Regions from separate parts of the Pseudoalteromonas sp. SG44-17 genome, predicted to be linked through region 1. Evidence: predicted binding sites of a transcription regulator. Region 1 holds the regulator's gene; each other region holds the start of a gene.

Region 1 (9,133 bases):
TACGCTACTCATTATTTAGCCTCCGAAGTTGCATCAATCGCGGCTTGTATCTGACTCGGTTGAATTACATCCCCAGTGTCATTGCCCCATGCATTACGCTTATAGGTGATCACAGCTGCTAGCTGCTTGATTGATAACTGCTTGTCAAATGCTTGCATAGCGGTACCTGGGCGACCATGAAGCACTACATCAATATGATCTTTAATATCTCCTAATACTACCGGACTGCCTTTGAGCGCCGGGAAAACCCCCGGTAAGCCCATACCTGTTGGTTGGTGACACGCAGCGCAACTGGCCATATAGACTTGCTCGCCGAGTGTCATTAATTCTTCTTTTGGTAATGTTTGATCTAATAATGCAGCATCAGCAATTGCAGCGTTTGCTTTTGCCTGCTTAGCTTCGCTCAGCCAGTTTGCAAATGCTTGCTCAGATTTAGCTTCAACCACCACAGGCATAAAGCCATGATCCTTTCCGCATAGTTCTGCACATTGCCCTCGATAAATGCCCTCTTCATTAATTCTGGTCCAAGTTTCATTGATAAACCCAGGGTTAGCATCTTTTTTCACTGCAAAATCAGGCACCCACCAAGAATGAATAACGTCGTCTGAGGTCATTAAAAATCGTACTTTTTGATTAATTGGCAACACCAAAGGTTTATCAACTTCAAGCAGGTAATTAGGGTTTTTATTTGCAAGATTAGTTATTTCATCTTGAGGTGTAGCAAGCATTGAATAAAACTCAACATCTTCACCCATGTACTCATAATGCCATTTCCATTGAGAACCAGTAATTTTAATCGTGAGATCAGCTTTACTAGCATCTTCCATTGCAATCAAAGTTTTTGTCGCAGGAATTGCCATACCAATTAAAATCACAAACGGGATTGCCGTCCAAAGGATTTCAACTTTAGTACTTTCATGAAATTGGGCTGGTTTTGCCCCTTTAGATTTACGGTGGTGGATCAGTGCCCAAAACATCACGGCGAACACGATGACCCCAATCACACAACATATAATAAATATTGTCATGTGCAGCTGATAAACATCATTACTTATATCTGTTACGCCCTTACGCATATTAAACTGGCTATTAGCCAATACTTGCTGCGGTAGAACAAACAATATAAGCCACAAGGTAGAGCTCAATTTACCCATGTGACGGCTCCTTTAAATGCTATTGCAAAACGCAAAGCGAAAAGGCGGCACAGCTTTATTCGCGCCAATTCGTTATTTTTTATTGTTACTGAATATTAACGCAACCCTAAATTATGCTATTGAGCAAAATTGTTAGACTTTTAAAGTAGCTGTTAACACAGTGTATTAACCAATTAGTTAAAAAATGAACAATTAGCAAGTTTTAAGAGCAATTAAATTCTTTTTTGGTGCATAAATAACAGCTAAAAATCAGCGCGTTATTTTGTAATTAGGGATAATATTAGAGGGCTAAAAGTAGCTGACAAGTAGATTTGATAGGGCTTAGGACGCTATAGCTAAGTATAAAATCTAGCCATTAAAGCGGTAAAAAATTAAATGCACCAAACTTCACCAATTTGGTGCAAAATATAGATCAAAAAATTTACATCCAATCAGCGTTGCGGATCACCCCAACAGCTAACCCTTCAATATTGAAAGATTCATGTTCAAGATCCACTTCAATCGGTGAAAATTCATCGTTTTCAGCATGTAAAAAAACTTTTTTACCTGCTTTTTCAAGGCGTTTTACTGTTACATCGTCATCAACACGGGCAACCACCACTTGGCCATTTTCAGCAACTTGAGTGCTGTGTACTGCCAATAAATCGCCATCCATAATACCAATGTCTTTCATACTCATGCCTTGCACACGCAGTAAAAAATCAGCAGCCGGTTTAAACAAGAGTGGATCTATTTTGCAATGACTTTCAACATGCTGCTCTGCCAAAATAGGCTCACCAGCGGCAACTCTGCCTATTAGAGGTAAACCAAGTTGTTCCGGCTCATCCTCTTCAACTAACTGAATACCTCGACTAGCACCGGGCTTCATTTTAATAACGCCCTTTTTCGCTAATGCCTTTAAATGTTCTTCCGCTGCATTAGCACTTTTAAAACCTAACGTTTGCGCAATCTCAGCACGGGTTGGCGGCATACCGGTATCTTTAATAAAAACTTTAATAAGTTCGAGAATTTGAGCTTGGCGATTCGTTAATGGGCGCATACAACTGGTTTTCCATACAGTACATTTAACTGTGAGTATATACAGTTATCTGAAAATCGCAAATATAAATTGGCTTAAAATCGCGCCGTTAATAACAAGCTCATACTATTTAAACCACTTCCAGAATCAAGCGCAGATCCAAGACCAAACTTTAATGCTACATGTTGATTAAACCAATATTGCGTTTGCAGTTCATAGTTGTCTTTTAGATTTTTCTGATTCCGAATATTGGCAACGACTCCCACTGACCATGCTTGATTTACATAATAAACCGCCTGCCCCTGCACATAACGATAACGCCCTGCCAATTGCTTTAGCTCTAAATCCCAACCTTGATTGCTAACTATATTTGTCCAACGAACATAAGGAGCATAAGTCCATTCAACCGCGACTCTTTCATTATCTTTGCCAAACCACATATCATGGCGCTCTAAGCGACTGTAATATACATTGAACCCTAGTTGTAACTGCTCATTCATTTGCTTACCAACAGCGGCACTCACTAAATAATCAGTATTTTGCCAATAGCTATTATCTTCACAGAGGCGCTGCGCGCTGGCACTAATAACTAATCCTGCGGGACCATAGATGGCAGCATCGGCATTTAAATAGCTAAAATCATCATTAGCAAACCCACCAATAGCATAATTATTGACTTGATTTAAATACGCTTTTAGCTCGTATGGACCAGTCAAAGATTCAAGATCTTGCGCAAAATATCGGTACCGTGCGCCTAAAAAAGATTCATCTAAACCAGCTAAATCGGTAAAACCAATATCGAGTTGATGTTTGGTACTAGCAACAGCCTGCGGCTGAGCAACAAGGCTCATTAATAATATTGCACCACATCCAAATACCTTTACTTTCATCCTTAAGATCCATTAACAGTTAGATAATATAGGTACATTTTATCTATTTTTATGATCTTAACTGTAGGAAAATGTTTAAAAGTGTAGACTGATTTAGTAAATAACTTAGTGAGGTAGACAGATGAGTATTTGGTATCAACCGATCACCCTAGCACAATGTAAGCAACTTGATGACGGCATAAGTGGTCAAGGCACATTGATGAAAACCATGGGCATTGAAATAAGTGAAATAGGCGATGATTATTTAGTAGCAACGATGCCCGCGATCCCAGCTCATCATAACCCTATGGGTATGGTGCATGGCGGCGCAAATGTTGTACTTGCAGAAACGGTGGCGAGTTATGCTGCAAACTTTGCTGTTGATTTTACAAAGTTTTATTGTGTTGGCCAGGAGATCAATGCCAATCATCTAAAAGCATCACGTAATGGTATATTAACCGCGATAGCAACACCACTACACTTAGGCAAGCGTACATCCGTATGGGAAATAAAAATCACCAATAGTCGTGGAGAACTGTGCTGCGTATCAAGAATGACCGCAGCAATTGTAGAGCGAAAAGGCTAACTTGAAAGTGGATAAATTGTAATTTCAATACCTGCGCCAATAGCAGAAATACGCAATAAAGTATCGGCACTGAGCGCTTGATTAAAGCATTTTGGCGAAGTGCCTGATTCAAAGCCAATATCAAAGGTGCGCTTTGAGCATGATAACCACTGCTTTAATGCATTGCGTGAGCAAGATTCAATTAACTCACATAAGTGGTTAATCGCTTTATCTGGTGAGATAACGTCTTCATTAGACTCAATACGTGCTAGTTGACGGTACTCATCTTTATCGTAATGCAAAACCACAGCACTTTTTTTTAAGTCTGCAACTAACAAACTAATATCTTGCTTTGATTCAAGCTCTAGATCTACATTTAAAAATTGAATTTCCGACATTGTTTCATTTTTACCCTGCGTTAATAACAACGCAAACTTTAACCTAATTTTGCGTATATACCAAATCTAGAGTAGCTAGTTTTATTTTGTTGATGCGACAATTTGCCACATTGGCAAACTCAATATAATTTATAGAATACCGCACTAATAACAAACAGGTAGTCACTATGGATAAACGCATTTTTAAACATGCGCGTAAGTTTCACAAATGGTTAGGTTACTTATTAGCGCTACAAATTTTTGCATGGTTACTCGGTGGTTTAATTATGAGTGCTATACCGCTTGAAAAAGTTCACGGTAAACATTTAGCTGCGCGGCAATTAAATAACCCATTCAAACAAGCTGATTATCTAGCCTCAGTTGATAATATCGTTGCACAAATTACTCAACCAAGACAAATTAGTTATAGTCACTTTTTAACAATCCCTACCATTATTGTGAGCAACAGTAACGGTGAGTACAGCTTTAACGGAGTTACTGGCCGTCCTTTGGTAGCACCGAGTAAAGCGCAAATTATTGCCAATGCCCAAGCTCATCTATTAATTAATGCGCAAGTTACAGACGCGATCAAACTAGCTAAAGGTACTCGCGAAGTTGGCTTTAAAGAAAATATTTGGCAAGTAAATTTTGACGATACGTTTAACACCACACTATATTTATCCGCTGATAGTGGCCAAGTTATTACTGTTCGCAGCACAATTTGGCGAATTTTCGATTTTTTCTGGATGTTACACATAATGGACTATGATCAACGTGAAGATTTTAATAACCCATTATTAATTAGTTTTGCAGCCAGTAGCATATTGTTTTGTTTAACTGGCTTTATTTTATTACTACAAAATATCCGTTTTAGAAAACGTACTTCCCGTCGCCCAAGTAGCTAACCTTACCTTGTAGATGAGTTAAAATTCCCACTACATCACACAGTTAAGCGATTTACTTTTTGAATAATCGCTCTAAACTAGCGCTTCCTGTAGTTCACTAAAGTGATTGGATATGCCGCATTTAATTATTGCGCTGGTATTGTGTTGTGTGAGTTTTAACCTTTATGCAGAACAATTCACCAGTTTTTACAGCGCAAAAAAACACCTCATCAAAACCCTTCCTGATAACGCCACCAGCCTCTATTGTGGCTGTAATATTAAACGCCAAGGTAAAAAACTGGTGCCCGACCCAAATGCATGTGGTTATGTGCCTCGCAATGCGGTTACTCGTTCAGGCAAACCAAATGCGCGCGCAACTCGGATTGAGTGGGAACATATTGTGTCTGCATGGGAATTTGGTCACCAGCTACAATGCTGGCAAGATGGCGGCCGAAAAAATTGCATTAAAGTCAGTGCGCAATTTCGGAAAATGGAAGCTGATATAAATAATCTCGCTCCGGCAATTGGTGAAATAAACGCAGACCGCTCTAATTATAGCTTTGGCATGATTGCAGGTAATGCAAGCCAATATGGTCGCTGCCAAGTAAAGGTAGATTTTAAACAGCGTGTGGTAGAGCCGCCCTTTTATGCACGAAAACGCATTGCCGATGCTTATTTTTATATGCAAAAAACCTATGGTTTAAAAATTTCCGACAAGCAACAAAAATTATTTACCGCATGGCAAAACCAAGCTTTGGCAGCGAAAAATAGCAATGCTGTACTTTAAATAGCCAAAACCATAAAAAAGGCGCATTTCGCGCCTTTTCACTTAAAACCTGCATTTAGTTTCGTCATTAAATATCTTGATGTGGGCCAAACACCTCGAAGTGAATACGCTCAGCAGCAACTTCTAATACGAGTAATTGCTGTTTAATTGCAGCCATAAACCCCGTTGGGCCACAGATGTAGAAATCACCTTCTTCAAGCGGTAGCTGCTCAGCAACAGCGCTGACATTCATCAATCCAGTAAACTCAGCTCCCTCGCCACCTTGATTAAACCAAGTGTAGTAATTTAATCGAGTATGCGCCGCGGCTTGCTCTGCCAAAAACTGACTAAATGAATGCTGCAGGATATTTTCACAGGCGTGTAAATAGGTGACCGCTTGATTCGATGTATCACATAATAATGTTTGTAGCATTGCCAGCATCGGTGTTTGGCCAACGCCCGCAGAAATTAATACCACAGGTTTTTTATTTGCGCGTAAAAAGAAGTCTCCAGCCGGTGGATAAAGCTCCACAACGCTGCCCTCATCAAGTGAGTGCAAATAATTAGATACAATCCCCGCTGCTGGCAATAACTCTTTTTTCACGCTAATACGGTAATTTTCACCATTACTTTGCTGAGAAATAGAGTATTGGCGTATCTCACTATACTGTGCATAAGCTGGTTTTACTTTGATACCTAAATACTGCCCTGGTTTATGAGTCATTACCGCTTTACCATCGACTGGCACTAAAGTAAAACTGGTTACTAACTCTGATTCAGGCTGTTTTTTAGCAATAACAAATGCTCTAGTACCCGACCAGCCACCGTGGTTATTTTTACTGTGCTCGTATAGTGCCGCTTCTTCGGTAATACAAATATCAGCAAGTAGTGCGTAAGCCTCACGCCATGCATATTCAACTTCAGCTGTAAATTGCTCAGGGATCAATTCTTTTAAAGTGCCAATCAGGTGTCCGCCAACAATTGGATAATGCTCAGGTAAAATATGCATGCTGGTATGCTTATGATTAATGCGTGCCAGCGCCTCTTTTAATACGGCTAAATTATCAATATTTTGAGCATACGCAGCCAAGGCATTAAATAATGCAAATTGCTGACGGCCACTACGTTGATTGGCCATATTAAAAATATCCTGCAGCTCAGGGTTATGACTAAACAGCCGGTTATAAAAATGCTCCGTGACAACGGTGCCCGCCTGCGCCAATAAAGGCGCTGTGCTTTTTACTATTTCAATGGTTTTATCAGATAACATACAACTTCCTTTAACCACGACGCCCATCAACACGACGCCGCGTTAAAATAGGAATACAGTGGAATAAGAACAATAAAAATGCCACGATCCACAGTACAGCACTCAGCTGCCATGCGATGTGTGGCCCAATAACAACAGGTAATAACGAACGAATAATTGCTGCAATAAACACTAAAGCAAACGCCACAGCCATAAAGTGAGGAATAGTTAAAGGGCGGCCAGTATGACCATGAGATACCCGCGTCATCATCGCTAAGATCATCATGCCAATCGTACCTATAGTGATCATATGCAGCGCGTCTTTAAACAAAATAACCGAGCTGTAAAAACTCAGCGCAAGCAATACTAAACCAAGCCCAAGAGCTAGATAGGAGAAGTGCAACGACCATAACAGTGGTACTTTGAGCATTTGATTATTCCACCACAACAATGAGCGACTTAAATGCACTACAGCAACAACAGCCAATGCCCAACCAGGATTAACGCTTGCTATAAATAATTGGCTGATAAAATAAAGCGCGACAGCAAACAATGAGCTGTAAAGCAGCACTTTATCTAAACGAGGAGTACGCACTTGCTCCGCGAAACCAAGACCACGAGCAGTAAAAAAAGGTAATACCCGCCCAGCCACCACACCGACAAGTAAGGTCATTACTAGTACTGCGGTATCGGCGACTGCCAATGCAAGTAGCATGTTTTGTTGTATTGCTAAGCATAAATAAATAATATTGAGCACACACAATGCGCTTAGCATCGGTAAAAATTGGTAGTTATTTTTATTGCCAGCTTTAAGGAGCATATTAGCCAGCGCCATAACTGCACCTAACCACCAAAGCAATTGGAACAATAACACCGCATATAAACTAAAGTTTTCAATACCTGCACTGGTAATAAAAAACGCAACACGAGCTGCTAGCCACACTAGGGTTAGCAACATCAATTTACGACCATTAATACTCGCAACCCCGGTCCAAGTTTGTGCTGCGGTTAATAAAAACCCCACAGCTACAGCGCCTGCAAAGCCAAACATCATTTCATGGGCATGCCAAAGTGTTGCTGGCATAGTCAATTGCCATCTGGCATGGCCTGTTAAAATGAGTAACCAATAACTAATCGACAAAACGGCCAACAAGCCAGCTCCTAAAAAGTAGGGCCGAAATGCTAACATCCATAACGGCCATTGACTGACTTGATAAAAACGCACTTTTTTGGGCATTGGTTCGGTTAAATTGATTGCTCGCATCAGCGTATTAGACTTATCTATCTAGGTATTTATAACACGCTACTGCACAAGCCGAGCCAAGATTTAAACTGCTTATTATTCAACACATTAACTATTTTACTATTGACAAAAAAGTCTTTATGACTCACCTTTAAATAAGATAAAAATACATTTGAGTCATTTTGACATGGCAGATAAACAAAGCTTACTTAATGTCGCCCTTGTGCTTGCTAAAGTGAGCGACCAAAAGCAGCCTTTTCAGCAGTTAATTCAGTGTATCAAGCAAGTAATACCCAGTGACGCTATTGCACTGCTTACCTTACAAGGCGATGTGTTAAAACCACAAGCTATTCATGGACTGACGCCTGACACCCTAGGACGACGCTTTGTAATAAACGAGCATCCACGTTTACATGCCATTTGCAACGCTAAGCAACCATTACAGTTTGCCCATGATTGCCCAATTCCTGATCCGTACGACGGTTTACTATCGAGCAAAACTGGCGATATCCCTGTTCATGCTTGCTTAGGCATCCCCCTACTTGATAGCGAAGATAACTTACTCGGTGTGATCACCCTCGACAGTCTCGATGCAAATGCATTCGACAGTTTTGACCTTGAGCTATTTACTCAACTAGGTACGCTTTGCACCGCGCATTTGCAAACTGTATTAAAACTGCAGCAATATCAAAACCACGCGCAACATAGTAGCGCTTTAGTGCAAGAGCTAAACCGCGAAGCGCTTACCCGCGATGGTGCAGAGATCATCGGCCAAAGCACGGCCATGCAAGCCCTTCGAAGCGATATAAAACTAGTGGCGGCTTCTGAGTTTAGTGTCTTGATCCAAGGTGATACCGGGGTAGGTAAAGAGCTAGTAGCACGCAATATCCATCTTCATTCAAAGCGTAGCGAAATGCCGTTAATTCACTTGAATTGTGCATCATTACCAGAGAACCTCGCCGAAAGTGAATTTTTTGGCCACGCCAAAGGCGCATTTACCGGCGCCCA
Region 2 (7,782 bases), on a different contig from region 1:
TGTACGAAGTACTTCCGGCAGCATACCCAAACCGTTGTCCCAAAGAGTAATTTCATCAACAGTATATGTAGCTCGTTTAGCTCCAGTGTCTTTCTTAGATTCAATAAAACCTAGTTCAACTCTCGTTGCTTCTGCCTGTAAACTATTATCAATTAATTCTGCTAACGCATATGCAGAGTTTTTATATCCATTATCACGTAGCGAATCTATAACTGTACTACCGCTTAAAAATCTATTTTCCATATTATTCCCCTCTTATCTTCCACATATCATTCCAATAACCAAACGCAAGACTAATACTTTGAAACTCAGGTATGTTATCCATCACTGTATAAATATTACATTCTTTGTTACCGCCGCTTTTATATCCCCTCATGGCACGGCCCGCCATTTGTAAATACTGTACTAGGGAGTTCATTGGTTTAGCTATTACGGTAACGTTAGTTTTAGGTGCATCAAAACCAGCCGTTAATACATTGAAATTAACAAGAACTTGTAGAACACCTTTTTTATATTGCGCTATTTTTGCTCTGCGACTTTCAGAAGTGTCGTTTTTGCTATCGATAGAAGCTGCTTTGATACCTTGATATGCAAGTGCTGTTGCTAAGTTTATTCCGTGTTCAACTGTACAAGCGAAAACAATGATTTGAGATCCAAGTTTACATTCATCGGTTATAGTTTTTAATATCTGTCGGTTTCGTTCTATGTTATTTGCCAAAGTAGTCATTGTTTCAACGCCGCCTGCATCCCTTAATTCGTATGCAGCAATACCGGAATGATCATAATTTAATGATTTAAAATTGGCTTTAGCTAAGTACCCCTTCTCGACCAAGTAATCTATAGGTGATAGATAGCCTGAAATTTGCATTGATACTTTATTGTTGTAGAAAAAACTAGCTAAACGAGCATCTTCTTCAGATAAACCATCTTCAGAATAGCTTCTGCCTGGAGTGGCAGTTAAACCAATTAAATCAGCGTGAAATGCTTTGTCATCAATAAAGTCTTGAACTACTTCTTGAAACTTAGGAGCTACGGCTTTGTGGGCTTCATCAAAAATTACTAATGTCACTTTTTCAGCAAGCTTGCTGTAAAGAAGTTGTAATTGTCTTGAGTTACTTTTTCTTAAACTTAAAAATTTATGCAAGCCTGCGACTACAAATCCAGAATCAATACCGCTTAGGCTTTCTGTAGAACTTGAATAAAAGCCGTAAAGTGAGGTTGAGCGATTACCTAGTGACTGCCATGCTTTAGAAAATTCAACATAAGCTTGCGAACAAAGTTCCTCTCTATCTGCAAGCCAAAGAACCAAGTTATTTTCAGATTGCCTTAAGTGCTCTGCAGCTATGTTCATTGCTGTGCGTGTTTTACCTGCACCTGTTGGTAGGTGGATTAAAACTCGTTTTTTGTGCTGTTCAAGTTCAGTAAATACTTGTTTACTAATATTTTGCTGATAAGGGTATAAACCATAATTAGGATCTATATGAGTAATACTCTCTAGCGCGTTATCTTGCTCTAATTGACTTTCGTATAATGCAGATAGGCCCATTAAAGCAGCAAATTTGTCAGGGTTTTCATCCGCCCAACTTATTATTGCATCGTAATGATCGGGAGTTACATGCTTTGCTTGAAGTTCAAAACTAGGAAACAACTCGGCTAGCTGCTTTGCTGATAGGCGCTCAATTAACTTATTTCGAAGTCGTGAGTCAAAAATAAAGTCGACTTGTTTAACACTTGCAACTATTCCGGCAAGTTTATTTTTATTATATGAATTGGCCTCTGAGACCTGATTGTCTTGCGCATCAAGTTGAAGTGCGAAATTTATTGAATTTTTAGGAAGAAAGCTTAACAATTCATCTTCAGAGAAATTTAATAAAATTTTAGTAAGCATATTTTAGTCCTTTAATATAAATCAATGCGATAGCTTCCATTATCTATGGACCCTAGGTACGAAGCTAGGCTAAACCACTTGATTATTTATCTTTATATTCAAAACTTTACAATAAACCCCTTATATCTACAAGGGAATTGAGATAAATTCAATAAAACTGTATAAAGGTACAGTTTTTTGTTGTTTAATTACCTAGAAGCCTTCCTCTAAATCTTAATTCACGTTAATATCGCGGCTTGGACAATTTCTCCAGAGGAACTCAAAAAGCAATGAAAGCTAAGTTTACAGGTCACGACACATTCCCTCTGCGCTATGGATGGCTATTCAAAGCAGTTAATCATTTGAATTCAAATGGTAATTTCTCAAGTTCTGACGAAGAAAGTATACGTCATTCTATTGTAGAGCTTGGCGTTGGTAAAAATATGGTTAAAGCAATTCAGTATTGGGCTGAGTCTAGCGGCATTATCGAAAGCGACAGAAAAAATAATAAAACCCTTCATAATGTGACGGAAAACAAAGGACAGTACTTGTTTGGTGACGACGGTAAGGACCCTTACCTTGAATTGCCTGGCTCTATTTGGTTATTGCACTTTTGGCTAAACTTTAATGATGAACACCTAACCGCCTATCGCTACTTTTTTAATTACTCTAATGTTCAGCATTTTGAAAAATCAAAATTGATTGATGATTGCTATGAAGATGCAAAGCGCCTAGTTAAAAGCGAAGTTGGTAATGTTACGACTATAAAAAAAGACATGGATTGTTTTTTAAATATGTATAGTAAAAAAATTAAAGTTACCACTAAAAAAGTAGATGAAGATCACTTCACTTCCCCCCTTGCTGAGCTTAATTTAGTACAAGATAACAGCCGCTCTTTTTATGTCAGTAATTTAACTGAAAGGCCTGAATTACCCATTGAAGTATTTATTTATGCGTTACTTGAATTCTTTAAAGTAGAAACAACTGAATCAAAAGTGAGCACTGTTGATTTTGATTCGTTACTTACTAAACCGTGTTCGCCTGGCCGTATATTTAGGTTATCTGAAGCTGGCCTAGGGCAAAAACTCGATGAAGCTCAGCAACATACTAAAAAAGAAATATCATGGGTCGATTCATTAGGGCTAAGACAAGTAAATATATCTGACTCAGTAAAAAACAATACTATCAATTACTTAAATGACTATTACGGCAAATACAATGTCTGAATCTATTATTGAAATAAATCAACGATATAAAAGCTCCACTCGCATTGATGTTGATAGTGCTAACCTAAATCCCTTTATAGATGACTTTATCGTACATGGAACGGCTATTAATGTACTTGATACTGTAAGCCGTGAGTTTGAGGGCAGTACACAAAGAGCCTATACAATCACAGGCCCTTATGGCTCTGGTAAATCGACTATAGCCTTATTTTTATCTTGCTTACTTTCTACGGATTCAGAACAACGTAGTTACGCTTTAAACAAGCTTAATAATTCTCAAAAAGTAATAAATGGGTTTGATGATAGGTTTAAAATTACTAATGGTTGGAAAACTATTAAGCATGTCTGTGGCCTGGAAGCACCCGCAAATAGTATTCTAATAAGCTTATTGAAAGCGTTTAATATCAAGTTTAATGCAGAAGATATACTCGCTCTTGATGATGATAAGTGCTTAGCAAAAATTAAATCTGTTTTACAAAAACAAAATGATGGCGAAGACGGTGTTTTAATTTTACTAGATGAAATGGGTAAAGCTTTAGATTATCAGTCGCGTGCAAATAAAGACTTACATTTATTTCAGTCTCTCGCTGATATTGTTCAACAAGTAAAACGGCCTGTATTACTGGTTGGTTTTTTACATCAAGCATTCTCTGATTACGCTAAAAATAAAGACGTAAAAACACAGCAAGAATGGAGTAAAGTTCAAGGCCGCTATAGAGACTTAAGCTTTAACCCTTCGATTGATGAATCTTTAGTACTTGTAGGTGACTCAATATTTAGAGCCCCAAAAGTAGTAAAAGCTATTGAATCAAAATATGAAAAGCTGGTCGAGGTTGTAAGTTCGGCGTTTGCAAATCAAAACAAAAATATTGATGCGTTAAGTAATACGTTACCGCTAGATCCTATAGTTAGTTTGTTGCTTGGCCCTGTTTCTCGACGCCGCTTTTCTCAAAATGAGCGTAGTTTGTTCGGCTTTTTAGCGTCACATGAGAAATATGGATTTAGAGAGTTTTTAGAAACAGAGTATAGCGAACTTAATGAAGCACTAAGTTTGTATCGCCCTGAAATGTATTGGGACTATTTACACCATAATTTACACCATTTAATTGTTACTTCACAAGATAGCAAAGCATGGCTAGAGGGTTGTGATGCAATTTATAGAGCTGAACAAAAAGGTGGCGAACTACATACAGCCATTACGAAGCTAATTGCTCTATTAACTATTTTTGGTTTTCATCACCAGTTACATGCTAAACGTGATTTTATAAAAAAATATTTTACTAGTCGCGGATACGAAGCTGCTGAAATAATGCAATCTTTGATTGACTTAGAAACTTGGACAGTTGTTATTTATCGCCAAAAACACGATGCTTTATTTGTGTTTCAAGGTAGTGATATTGATATAAATAGCTTAATCAATGAACGTATCGAAGCTATAAGTTATGGTGTGGATTGGACTGAAATATGTGATATTCCGCAAAATATATTAGCAACTGCACATTACCATAAAACCGGTACTATGCGCTGGGCAACAACAAAGCTGATAAACAAATACGATGTTGCTCTTATCAAGCCATTTGTTACCCCACCTAAAACGGGAGAAGCATTTGCTACGTTTATTTTATGTGTGAATGAAGATATTGCTAAAGCACTTAAACCTCATGAAGAAGCAATGCCTTTTAGTATTGTTGGGAAGTTTGAAGACTTTTCAAACCTTAAAAATGCTGCTATTGAGTTAATTGCTTTAAAGCAAATACTCAAAGACGAGAAAAAAATAGCGCATGACCTGATTGCAAAAAATGAGCTGGAGAATCGGATTAAATTTGCGCAGTCTAATGTTGATCATGAATTGCAATATGTTTACAAAAGCGCTGATTGGTTTCATTGCGGTAAAAAGTTAGAAACGGCACCTTTAACATCTGTCGCCTCAAAAATTGCAAATGAGCTATTTAGCAAGTCACCAGTAGTAATAAACGAGCTAGTTAACCGTTCAAAGCCTTCTGGTAGTGCAAACAGTGCTATCCGTAAGTTAATGAATGCCATGTTTGAACAAGGTGATAAGAAAGATCTCGGTTTTGACGAAAAGGCTTTTCCACCTGAAAAAGGCCTATATCTTTCTTGCTTAAAAAGCAAAGGTTGGCACTGTGAAACTTCAGAGGGATTTTTATTCCCAAGTGAGTGGAGTAAGGAATCGCAAGAAGCTAACCCTGAAATGCATGAGTTATTTAAAAGCGGCTTTGATTATATAAAAAATAACTCCAAAAACAAACAAGTCACTTTAGCTGAACTTTATGATTTTTGGATGCTTCCACCATTTGGTTTAACGGCCGGTTTATGTCGTATTTATGGCTTAGCTTTATTAAAATCACTTGAAGGACAGGTTGCTTTTTACGATTGGGATTCAACCAATCAGTTTATTTTTATACCAGAGCTAGATGAAGAGTTAGTTAATAAAATTTATAAACATCCAAATGAAGCTGGTGTTCGATATTTTGAAATATCTGAAATACAAAGTCACTTACTGGAAAACTTAGCACAGGCAACACTTGGCGAAGTTAAGAATGACGCTGCAATATTAAATATAGCTAAACATATAGTGGGGATTGTTCATAAGTTACCAACATGGGTTAAAAAAACTAGTGGTGAAAGCTTTACAGGTGATGAAGGTAATGGCTTAACAAAGCAAGCCCGTGATTTCAGAAATAAAGTTATTGCGGCAAATGACCCTTACAAACTAATTTTAGATGATCTACCTGCAGTATTTGGCTTTAAAAAAGATGATGCTGAAGTCGAAGAAAAGCTGGCTCTATACCTTAAAACTGCTATAGAAGATTTAAGTGCGCAGCACGATATTTTACTAACTGGTTTTAAGCAGATTATTATTCAAATGTTAGGTGAAGATTTTAATCAGGCCTTAAAAGAGCGATGTGACTTTGTTGAGAAAGTTGCAAAGCGCCCTAATGTTAAAGAACTTGCTAAGCGTATTTCACAGCACATAGATGGTAAAACTAAATTTGAGTTTATTATTAATTTAGCTGCAGGAACACCAGAACGTAATTGGACTGATAAACACCTTCGTAACGGTTTAGATGAACTACAAAACTTATGTGTACAGTTTAGACGCATTGAATCGTTTGGTAATATTCAAACTCAAGGTAATTCTAAGCCGCTAGCATTTATTACTACTGATAATGACGGTAATCATCAAGAGTTTGGTGGATTTATTAGGCACGATTTAGAACGAGATAACGATGTAAAAACTGCTGTTGATAATATTCAAACATCTATCGCTGATATGCCTAAAGAGAAACAACTTGCTACACTAACCAGTTTATTAACTAAATTGATGGATCAAAGTGGATCAGAGGTAACTGATGACTGAAAAAGTTAAACACGTACTAGGACTTTCTGGTGGTAAAGACAGTAGCGCTTTAGCGTTATTTGTTAAAGAAACCTACCCGGATTTAGATGTAGAGTATTTCTTTACGGATACAGGTTATGAGCTACCAGAAACCAATGAGTTTATTGATAAACTTGAAGAAAAGTTGGGGTATATTCATCGTTTAAATGCACGCTCTTTAAATAACATAGAGGGTCGTGGCGAAAAAGATTTTGCACACCTTCTAAAAGAGCATGGTAACTACTTACCTTCACAACGAGATCGTTGGTGCACTGTTCAGATGAAGTTAAAACCATTTGAACAGTGGTTAGATAGCTTTATTAAAGATGGTTATAAAATAAAAAACTATGTTGGTATTAGAGCTGATGAACCAGAACGTGTTGGCTACATGACAATTGAAAAACCAATCGAATCAGTTTTTCCGTTTAGAGAGCATGGCATAGTAAGAAGTGATATAGAGAATATATTACAGCGAAACGGTTTAGAACTGCCGGAATATTACAAATGGCGCTCTCGCTCTGGATGTACATTTTGCTTTTATCAGAGAAAGATTGAATGGGTTAAGCTTATGGAAAAGCACCCTGATTTATTTGAAGAAGCAAAAGCGTTTGAAAAAGGCGATGACAACAATACCACTGTCGGTGAGCGTTTTTACTGGATGGGACAAGGTCAGCCATTAGAAACATTAGAAGACCCTGCAGTACAAAAACGAATTATTGAAAATCACGAGAAAAAGGTTGCTCGCTTTAACAAGAAAAAACGCCGTAATGCACTGTTAGGTGACTTTGAAGGTTATTGTGAGTTTAACGAGCTAGATGATATTTATGACGAAGCAGAAGGCGGTGGAGCCTGTGTGACATGTTATAAATAATAGTAAGCGGCTAAATAGCCGCTTTTTTTATAGCTTGAACTAAAAAATCAATGTCTTTACAAGTGATTTCATGAGTAAAACTAATTCTAAACGTATGTTCTGCCTGTTCCCTAGATAAGCCTAAAGCAGTTAAAACGTGTGAAGCCTCTATTTCTTTAGATGAACAAGCAGAGCCCTGAGCAAGACATAAGGTACTCTCATTCTCACGTACTAAAACACCTACATTGGTTTTTGGCAAAGATAATGAAAGAATATGAGGTAATATACTGCCTTTACCATTTATAGCGTATTCAATTTCATTTTCATTTAACTTTTTCAGAAAATAAGATTTAGGATCTTCATTCTCAAAATAACTATACACTTGTTGAAACACTTCAATAGCTTTGCCAAAACCAATAATTAATGGTGCTGCAACGGT
Region 3 (7,782 bases), on a different contig from region 1:
TTTTTTGTGAGAGCGCATTAGATGGATAATCATAAATTAGAGCGTCAAGAGGATATGCTTAAGCGAGCTGCTGCGCTGGCTATATTTGCCGCTATTGCTTTGGGCGCTTATATGGCATCCCCTTTAAACACTACTACTGACATACCAACTTTGAAATTTGGTGTGAATGATGTAATTAAACATAAATTAATAGAGTTAAGTCCAATTAATGTTGAAAAGAACACTGCATACTTTACGATTAATTGCAGAAATTTTGACATAGGTACACATAGCTATTTTGTAACATCTAAAGGCTCATCAAGGCATGATGAAGTGGCCATGCTTAATTGCCCAAGCGAAATGCACTATCTGGACTGCCCAGATTTTACAGTTTACTACAAAGCAAACTTGGCTCATGTTGATGTAATTAAGGGATATAGAGAGCAATATTCGGCTCAAACAGTTAAGAATTGTGCCATTAATGCTATTTTATATGCCCCTACTAGAATACGCCCTTTGGATGCTAACACGCAAAAAGAGAGCGAAAACAAGGCAAGCTGGGATGATGTGTGATCAGCGGGTTAAGTTTTTTGATTTAAATAATCATAAATACTCACATCCATATGTGGGCTGGCTTTTATGCGCTTAGCTATTGTGGTGTTTTTCTTTGACCACCTTGAAAGCGCAGTCATAAAGTTTATTTTACGAGAGCCATATTTATTAGTAAATGGCGCCTCGAACGAATTTTTATAACGATTAATACCAAACTCACTTTGTAGTTGGTTGAATTCGGTCTCCGTAAATGAAGCGATGTTTAAAACATTCTCGTCTTTAAACCGGGTTAAACACCAGCCTTCTTGGAGTTGTACTATTGAGCTATGTAACAACTCAGCCTTACAGCTAAAATTGTCACTAAGGAGTATTAGCCCATACGCCTCATGAGCTATCAATGAAAATTCTACATGAGCTATTTTAGTAGAGTAGACACCATAGGATTTTGGTATTCGCATAACGCCTCAATTAGCTAGAATAATTAATCAAAGTGTAACGTAAAAACAAAGCTTGCATGTATTAATTGTTGGCCATAAAATAACTGTATATTCAACCAGTGGTTTTGTGTATGCAGCCAACGCCTATCATCAAGTCTCTCAACGTATTTTCACTTTCTGAATTTAAACCCTCAGCAGGCTTTCCAAACCCAGCGGAAGATTGTTTAACTCAACCTATTAGTCTTGATATGCTGTTAATGGCGCGGCCGAACAGTTCATTTCTGTTTAAAGTCGCTGGCGATAGCATGGTTCCAGACATTCAGGATGGGGCAATCATTATCGTCGATAAATCTCTAAAGGCCACTTCCGGTAAAGTCGTTCTTGCAACACTTGATAACGAGTTTGTTGTTAAGCGTTTAAAGTTAGAGCCCGAAAACAACAGGGCTATATTTCAAAGCTCGAATACAGAGTACGAGCCAATCGTGGTCGAATTTGATGATGAGAATAATTGGGATGAAAATGTTATATGGGGCGTTGTCACTAGCGCTATAAGCATTTTTTGATGTGGGTTCTCTGTGATATTAACGCTGCATATGTTTCATTTATTCAGCTATTTAATCCGCAATACGATATTAATACCACGCCGCTTGGTGTGTTAAGTTCAAACCAAGGCAATGTTATAGCGCGAAATCAACCCATGAAAGCGCTAGGTGTAAAAATGGGTGAGCCCCACTTTAGAATCAAAGAATTAATTCAAAACAGCAATGGTCATGTGTGGGGCAGTAATTTTACTTTGTTTGGAGATATGAGCAATCGTTTTCACACAGAACTAGAAGAATTACTATTTGACTGCCACCGCTACTCAATTGATGAAAGCTTTGGCCGTATTGACACGGCCATGGCACCAAATCCTAAATCATACGCTTTACATATTAAAAATACGTTAGCTAAGAACTTGGGCATTGGTGTGGGTGTCGGTGTCGCGCACACAAAAACACTTGCTAAACTTGCTTCTCATGCAGCTAAACTTAATGCATGGAAAGCCAAAACCAATAGTGTAGCTGTGCTCGATACCCCTGAAAAGGTTGATTGGGTACTTAAAAGAGTCAAAGCAAGCGATATATGGGGAGTCGGTTCAAAAACGGCGGGAAAGCTTACTTTGCTGGGTGTTAATACCGGTTTGGAATTAAAAAATTTTAATGTTGTAGAGGCGAAACAAAAGTTTGGTGTCGTTTTATCACGTACTATACAAGAGCTCAACGGTATAAATGCAGTGCAGCTAAAGGATCTTAACGAAGGCCGTGATAGCATTTGTGTTTCTAGAAGCATGGGTAAGCTTGTTACAGATTTAAATGAGCTTAAAAGTGCGCTGTCTTCACACGTTTCTACTGGAGCGGGTAAATTACGGCGGTTTGAGTTGTTCACCAATAGCATGACAATATTTGTTTCAACGGATGTGTTTAGGCTGTCTCAGCCACAGTTACGTAAAAGCATTGAAGTGAAGTTGCCTTTTCATTGCGCAGATTCGGACGTATTAATTAGATACGCAATGTTTGCTTTAGAAAAGATTTACCAGGAGGGCTATCAGTTCAAAAAAGTTGGCGTTATCTTCAATCAGTTATTATCAAAGAATGACAATATTCAACTAAATTTGTTTAATGATTCTGGTGATTTCACCGTTAATAAAATGACTACGGTAAGTGATGAAATAAATAGTAAGTTTGGCAACAATGTCATTAGGTTTGGCGTGCAGGGTTTCAAGCAAAGTTGGAAGCCAAGAGACGACCTGGCACCAAATAGCTACACAACCAACTTCAATGAATTACCGGTAGCACTTGCTAAGTAATAGTAAGTGTCGAATTGGCTGCAGGAGAATACCAATGTTACTAAAGCTTTTGAAAGAATTATTTGAAAATCGGCCAACTGATGGTGAGCATGTTGAAGAAATTAACTCAAAAGAAGAGGTCCTATCACTGCCTGAACCCATACGTATTAATGAACGGTTATATGAGCACTTTTCAATGCTTACAATGCACGATGGTCAACTACCCTTGTATTTATACCACGGTGGTGCGCATAAACCTGGTAAACCAGTAAAAGGGACGTTGTGGCTTAGTGATAATCAACTTGATGCTAAGAGATATGCTAACTTTGGTTGCAGCAACATACCGAATCATGAACCGATTGTTTTTAAAACTCAACCAAGCACAACCCTAAAAATGCTAAGTTTTCCGGGGAACCACGTTGAAATATTATTTAAAATTTATGGTAGGGCATGGTCACACTCTGAATTTCATAAAGACCTTGTTCAAATCCAGAATGCTGGAAAAATTGATTTTGATGGTTTTTATAGACCCAAAACTCATGAATATTTTGTACTAAATGTAGAAGATAGTTTGCACTTTCTTGAGGAAGAATGCATTACAGATTAAAATGTCACCTTTGGCTTTGGCGCTTTATTTGTCTTCGCAGGCCGCGCCAGAGCCACCCTAAGTATTTCCAAAACTGAATGATATAGATATTTCCCCAATACGTTTAATCTTCTATAAGTACTCACCATTCACATTAAAGCAAATGTTTTGAACGGTATCACAGAGCTTTGGGTGCCTGTACCTCGTACTTCAATGTTAAGTTGATTCCCTTTAAAAATCTGAAATATTCCAGCAACTAGAAAAGTACCGCCAGTTGCTGAAACCGCAGTTGTACCGGCATTATGTTCACTGAGCTTAAAATTAGGTGCAACAGTTACTCCTACATCTAATCCTCACTAAACGGTAATGGAAGGGCGCAAGTTAATATATCAGGTCTATCACTAGATATTTTCTTAGAAGCCCACTGAATTGAACCGTCTTTTCCACGGACCTTGAGATACCGTCCTGAAATTTGATCGTTATCCTCAGTATCAAACATGCCTTTTACTATCACGCTAATGACCGATCGAATGTCTGATTGTGAAGTGACGTTCATAAGCCATTGCGCGGTCGGTAATCCGGTACCTGAAAGCCCAATCTCGAATTTAAAATAATTAGATGCTTGGTTCTTCTCATGAAGATCTTCGCTAAGTTGATTTAATTGCGTACCCATAAAAATTACTCCTCGTTATATGTGCTTCTTCAAGTCTAACTCAATGTACAACGGTAAATTTAAAGTGCAGACCAAGGAAGTGTAATGTAGAGCTACTATTACTATCATAATGCAACCTCGGTTTTCCTTCACCTTTAGGTTGCTCCCTTAACAGTCGCTTCACTGGTCTGTTTTTAAGTACCATAAATTACACTTAAGAGCCATATTCCCATGCAATATAATATTTCAACTCTAAAAGTCAAACCCTGCATAAAACCCCCTCATACAAGGGTGAGAACTCTGCAGTGCACTGCTTTAAAATAAACATAACTGAGGTTTATCATCGTTTTGACTGGGCAATGAATCCACATCATTTACTTTTGTTGGGAATTGCAAGTAATAGTCCTCAGCTTTAATACTATTTGCGGTTAAATAATTTACCAGTTGAGCTATTTTACACTGGTTATGAAGCCGGTAAAGCTGACTTTGAGGCATCTGTATAACACCAAGGTTTATCATATCCTTTAATATTATAGTTGGGCAGACTCCAGTTTTAAGTGCATTATTATCTAAATATAATGGAAAAATTTCCTCAACATATTCCCAAGCTTTCCCGTTCTCTCCAATAGTGAACTTCTTTACGTTATCAAAAGGTAGCGTTAAAAAAGAGTCATAAGCACTGGATACGCGATGAGGGCTTTGGAGTAAGTTTTCCTCCTCATCAGTAACCAAACCTACTGCGCCGATATTATCGATTGCGTCTGCAATATCAAAGTAGCGCTCACTGTCACCGATCGCTGCTGCTTTAGGTTCAACATACTCAGTTTTAGGTATACCGTAACGATTACCCAATGTGTGCACATCATGCCAAGCTTTGATTGCCTGACCAGGCCAATTTTCACCACCTTCTCTTGCAAAGTAAAATTGAATTGCAACAATGCTAGGGTAATCTATCAGCTGAAACTTAGGGTCTTCGCCTGCTTCCTCCGCTCTTTCAATTTCTAGTGCATCTAATGTTAATGTGAATTGCAGCAATTTCATACGGTATTCAATTGAGTAGTCATTAAAAGAGAGTTTAATAAATTTATTGTTTAGTAATTTCTTACTATATCTAGCACGAGTTAGCTCTAAATCATTAAGAGTATTAAACATATAATTTCTCAACTCTAAAATTCCTGACATATACCCGTATTGTTTATTAGAGGTTTGAATTTGATTTTTTAAGCTTAAATCTTCTTTAACAAGACTACACAAAGTACAGCCAAATCTGGACGAACACGGCTTATTATTTACAGTTGAGTTACCTACAAGTAGATCACAAGTTCCCGAATTTCCTGCGCTATAATGCATTCTTAAATTAGCCGTTAGATCTTCACCAAAAGATTCAACATCACCATTTTCAATTTTATTAATAAGCTGCCAAACATCATTTATCGTCCAATCTTTTATCGGCGCAAGTTTGTAGCCCATATCTGTTAATGTAACTACGTCAATTGTTTCATTTCGTAGGTCAAGCGCTACCGCTCGTGCTTTGGATTCCGAGGAGCGGGAGCCTGACAGATTTAATATTTTATCTGTTTGATACTTAGATTTCAGTTGCTTAGTAAAATCGATTAAGGGGGTTATTTTCCAATCTGATGTGCATTGCCGTCTGCCAACCTGATTATTCATTGTTCTTAACAAAAGGCCGCGACCGATATACTGAACGAGAGGCCTTGATTGCGTCTTAGGCTGTATAAAAGTTGATACAATTGGTAAGTTGAACTCTTCCCCGTACGACTCTAAAGCTAAATGACAATCTTTTAGAAAATCCATTATTTCAAAATTGTCTATTGTTGTATCAACCGTAGTAACATGTAGTGGCCCAACATTAGGATTAACCAACACCGCCTGCTTTAGCGCTTCCGCAGCACAGTGCGCTACACAAAAGGAGTCCTTGCCGCTTATACCTACTTGGGGTACGTAGCCCCTCAAATACAAATCTCTTAATGTAGAAATTGTTTTACTAACTTTGGACATTTTATTATGCACCCTAATAATAATTTTTATCCAAGTTAGCATCTATCATAAATTGCGCTACTCATTCAAAATTAAGGTAACTAAAAGTTATACAAAACCAAAACAAGCAATTAATAATTAACGTTGTTACCGCTTTTTAAAGTGTAGGAAAAACACTAGATAAGCTACACTGTGTAAAAAAACAGTTAACGGTGGTTTTATGTCATTTGATGATGGATTAAAGTCAGGCAATTACTCTAAAAACCCCTACAGTGAAGATAGTGCGGAGTTTGATAGTTTTGAAAGAGGATGCACTCAAGCACTTAAAAGAGGTATATTAAATATAGACAGGTTACGAGCAGACGTTGACTACTACAGTAGTAATAGACCAGCGTTTATTGATATGTCTGAGTTAAAAGGCTCTAAAGTCATTGATGGAAATAATTTAGAGCCGCTTTCAAATAGCTATGCGCGTGCTAAAGGTTATTGAATATGCTTGTTTACTCTAATTAGTTTTTTATATAGCTTAGATTTTCACGCAAACAATGGATAAATTCGTGACTATTTACGGAAAGAAAAAGTCAAATGTTGATGTACGTGTCCCAACCCGAGCCGAACTAAAGCGAATAGGGCTTTCAACAGGCGTTGTGTTATGTGTGTTTGTTGTCAATAAAACAGACACAGATGAATATTTAGCTTTCTCTGAGCCAATGGGCAGTGAGTATAAACGAGGGTGGGGTAGTACCCCCGAAGCAGCTCAAGTGTATTCAAATCCCAAAAATGCATTGAGCGCTATAACTGGTTACGATAAAGGGGTTATTGAAAGATGCCCTTTGTTTGAGCATAAGAAACAAATTTTTGTTTGGCCAATGCCTGATGAAGCTTTTGAGTAGTTAACTTTAAAAGGAACTTTTAGTATGACAGTAACTAAATGCAATTTAACCATTGATGATATTTTTGGTGAGGGCGCTGTTGATGCCCCGAAATATTTAGCGCCAGAATCCAGGGCAAGAAACTTAGCTTTGTTTTCTTCGTTCCCTGAGCGATTAGCAAGAACTAGAATAGAAAAATTCAATTTTTACTCTGTACAAGAAATTCCCATATGCTCCAAATATAAGCCACCAACTAAGTTAAGGTTCATCAAAACAGATCAGAAATTTTGTGGCTCTAAACTGGTGACCATAAGCGTTGGTATAAAAAAGCTAATAGCGTTTAATGAAGAGCACTTTTTGAGCTTGCACGCCGAACGATACGATAAAGTTAAAAATGCAATTGCTAACGGTGAAATTGATATGCCAATGGTTTATTTATCAGAAGAAAAATTGCCGTATGTTGGTGACGGTAGGCATCGTATTATTGCGTTACATAAATTCGACTTTTCATCAGTGGAGGTAATGGTACCTGCCGATAAGGTAGATACCATAAAGAAGTGTTTCTTATAATCAATAATTTATTTACTACAGCTTAGTAGCTAGACGATTTGGGTAAACAAAGTCAGAACAGTCAATGCATTTAATTTTACTTGCATCGGAATGTTGGGGATTGATAATAAAGTTATATTCTTCTGGACATAGACTTGACGGCACTTGGAGTACAGCAGCCTCTTCGGACATTAAATAGTCACTCCCAATTGACTGAGTATCCGCAGCATACGGGTATGCGTTCCAACCCGCAGGAAGCTCACCCTCAACCAATCGCTTTACCTTCAAAGTATCTGGAATTTGTATAATAACGACACTTAGATTTTCTTTAA

Evidence for each region. Region 1 encodes LexA, which represses DNA repair genes until DNA is damaged. Its sites were predicted from a motif close to TACTGTATNNNNATACAGTA; they were not measured.
Region 2: a site for LexA is predicted at 2,044-2,063, ahead of H5182_RS21280 (DUF4007 family protein). Genes of this name have one in related genera too.
Region 3: a site for LexA is predicted at 1,071-1,090, ahead of H5182_RS13910 (LexA family transcriptional regulator). Genes of this name have one in related genera too.

What each region holds. Positions count from the first base shown of each region.
Region 1 covers NZ_JACJEV010000016.1:88,125-97,257, forward strand. Annotated here, with positions in the region: gene ctaD (cytochrome c oxidase subunit I) at 1-12, opposite strand, end outside; gene coxB (cytochrome c oxidase subunit II) at 12-1,154, opposite strand; gene lexA (transcriptional repressor LexA) at 1,576-2,193, opposite strand; gene H5182_RS12825 (hypothetical protein) at 2,268-3,062, opposite strand; gene H5182_RS12830 (PaaI family thioesterase) at 3,184-3,627, shown strand; gene H5182_RS12835 (hypothetical protein) at 3,624-4,004, opposite strand; gene H5182_RS12840 (hypothetical protein) at 4,172-4,888, shown strand; gene H5182_RS12845 (endonuclease) at 5,001-5,654, shown strand; gene hmpA (NO-inducible flavohemoprotein) at 5,722-6,903, opposite strand; gene H5182_RS12855 (NnrS family protein) at 6,914-8,146, opposite strand; gene norR (nitric oxide reductase transcriptional regulator NorR) at 8,313-9,133, shown strand, end outside.
Region 2 covers NZ_JACJEV010000055.1:8,288-16,069, forward strand. Annotated here, with positions in the region: gene H5182_RS21270 (ATP-binding protein) at 1-243, opposite strand, end outside; gene H5182_RS21275 (DEAD/DEAH box helicase) at 245-1,888, opposite strand; gene H5182_RS21280 (DUF4007 family protein) at 2,158-3,093, shown strand; gene H5182_RS21285 (hypothetical protein) at 3,086-6,475, shown strand; gene H5182_RS21290 (phosphoadenosine phosphosulfate reductase family protein) at 6,468-7,364, shown strand; gene H5182_RS21295 (cysteine desulfurase family protein) at 7,375-7,782, opposite strand, start outside.
Region 3 covers NZ_JACJEV010000019.1:35,081-42,862, reverse strand. Annotated here, with positions in the region: gene H5182_RS13920 (hypothetical protein) at 22-552, shown strand; gene H5182_RS13915 (hypothetical protein) at 561-989, opposite strand; gene H5182_RS13910 (LexA family transcriptional regulator) at 1,100-1,531, shown strand; gene H5182_RS13905 (Y-family DNA polymerase) at 1,531-2,814, shown strand; gene H5182_RS13900 (hypothetical protein) at 2,849-3,400, shown strand; gene H5182_RS13895 (hypothetical protein) at 3,726-4,052, opposite strand; gene H5182_RS13890 (phosphoadenosine phosphosulfate reductase family protein) at 4,347-6,050, opposite strand; gene H5182_RS13885 (hypothetical protein) at 6,250-6,519, shown strand; gene H5182_RS13880 (hypothetical protein) at 6,587-6,922, shown strand; gene H5182_RS13875 (hypothetical protein) at 6,947-7,471, shown strand; gene H5182_RS13870 (RES family NAD+ phosphorylase) at 7,487-7,782, opposite strand, start outside.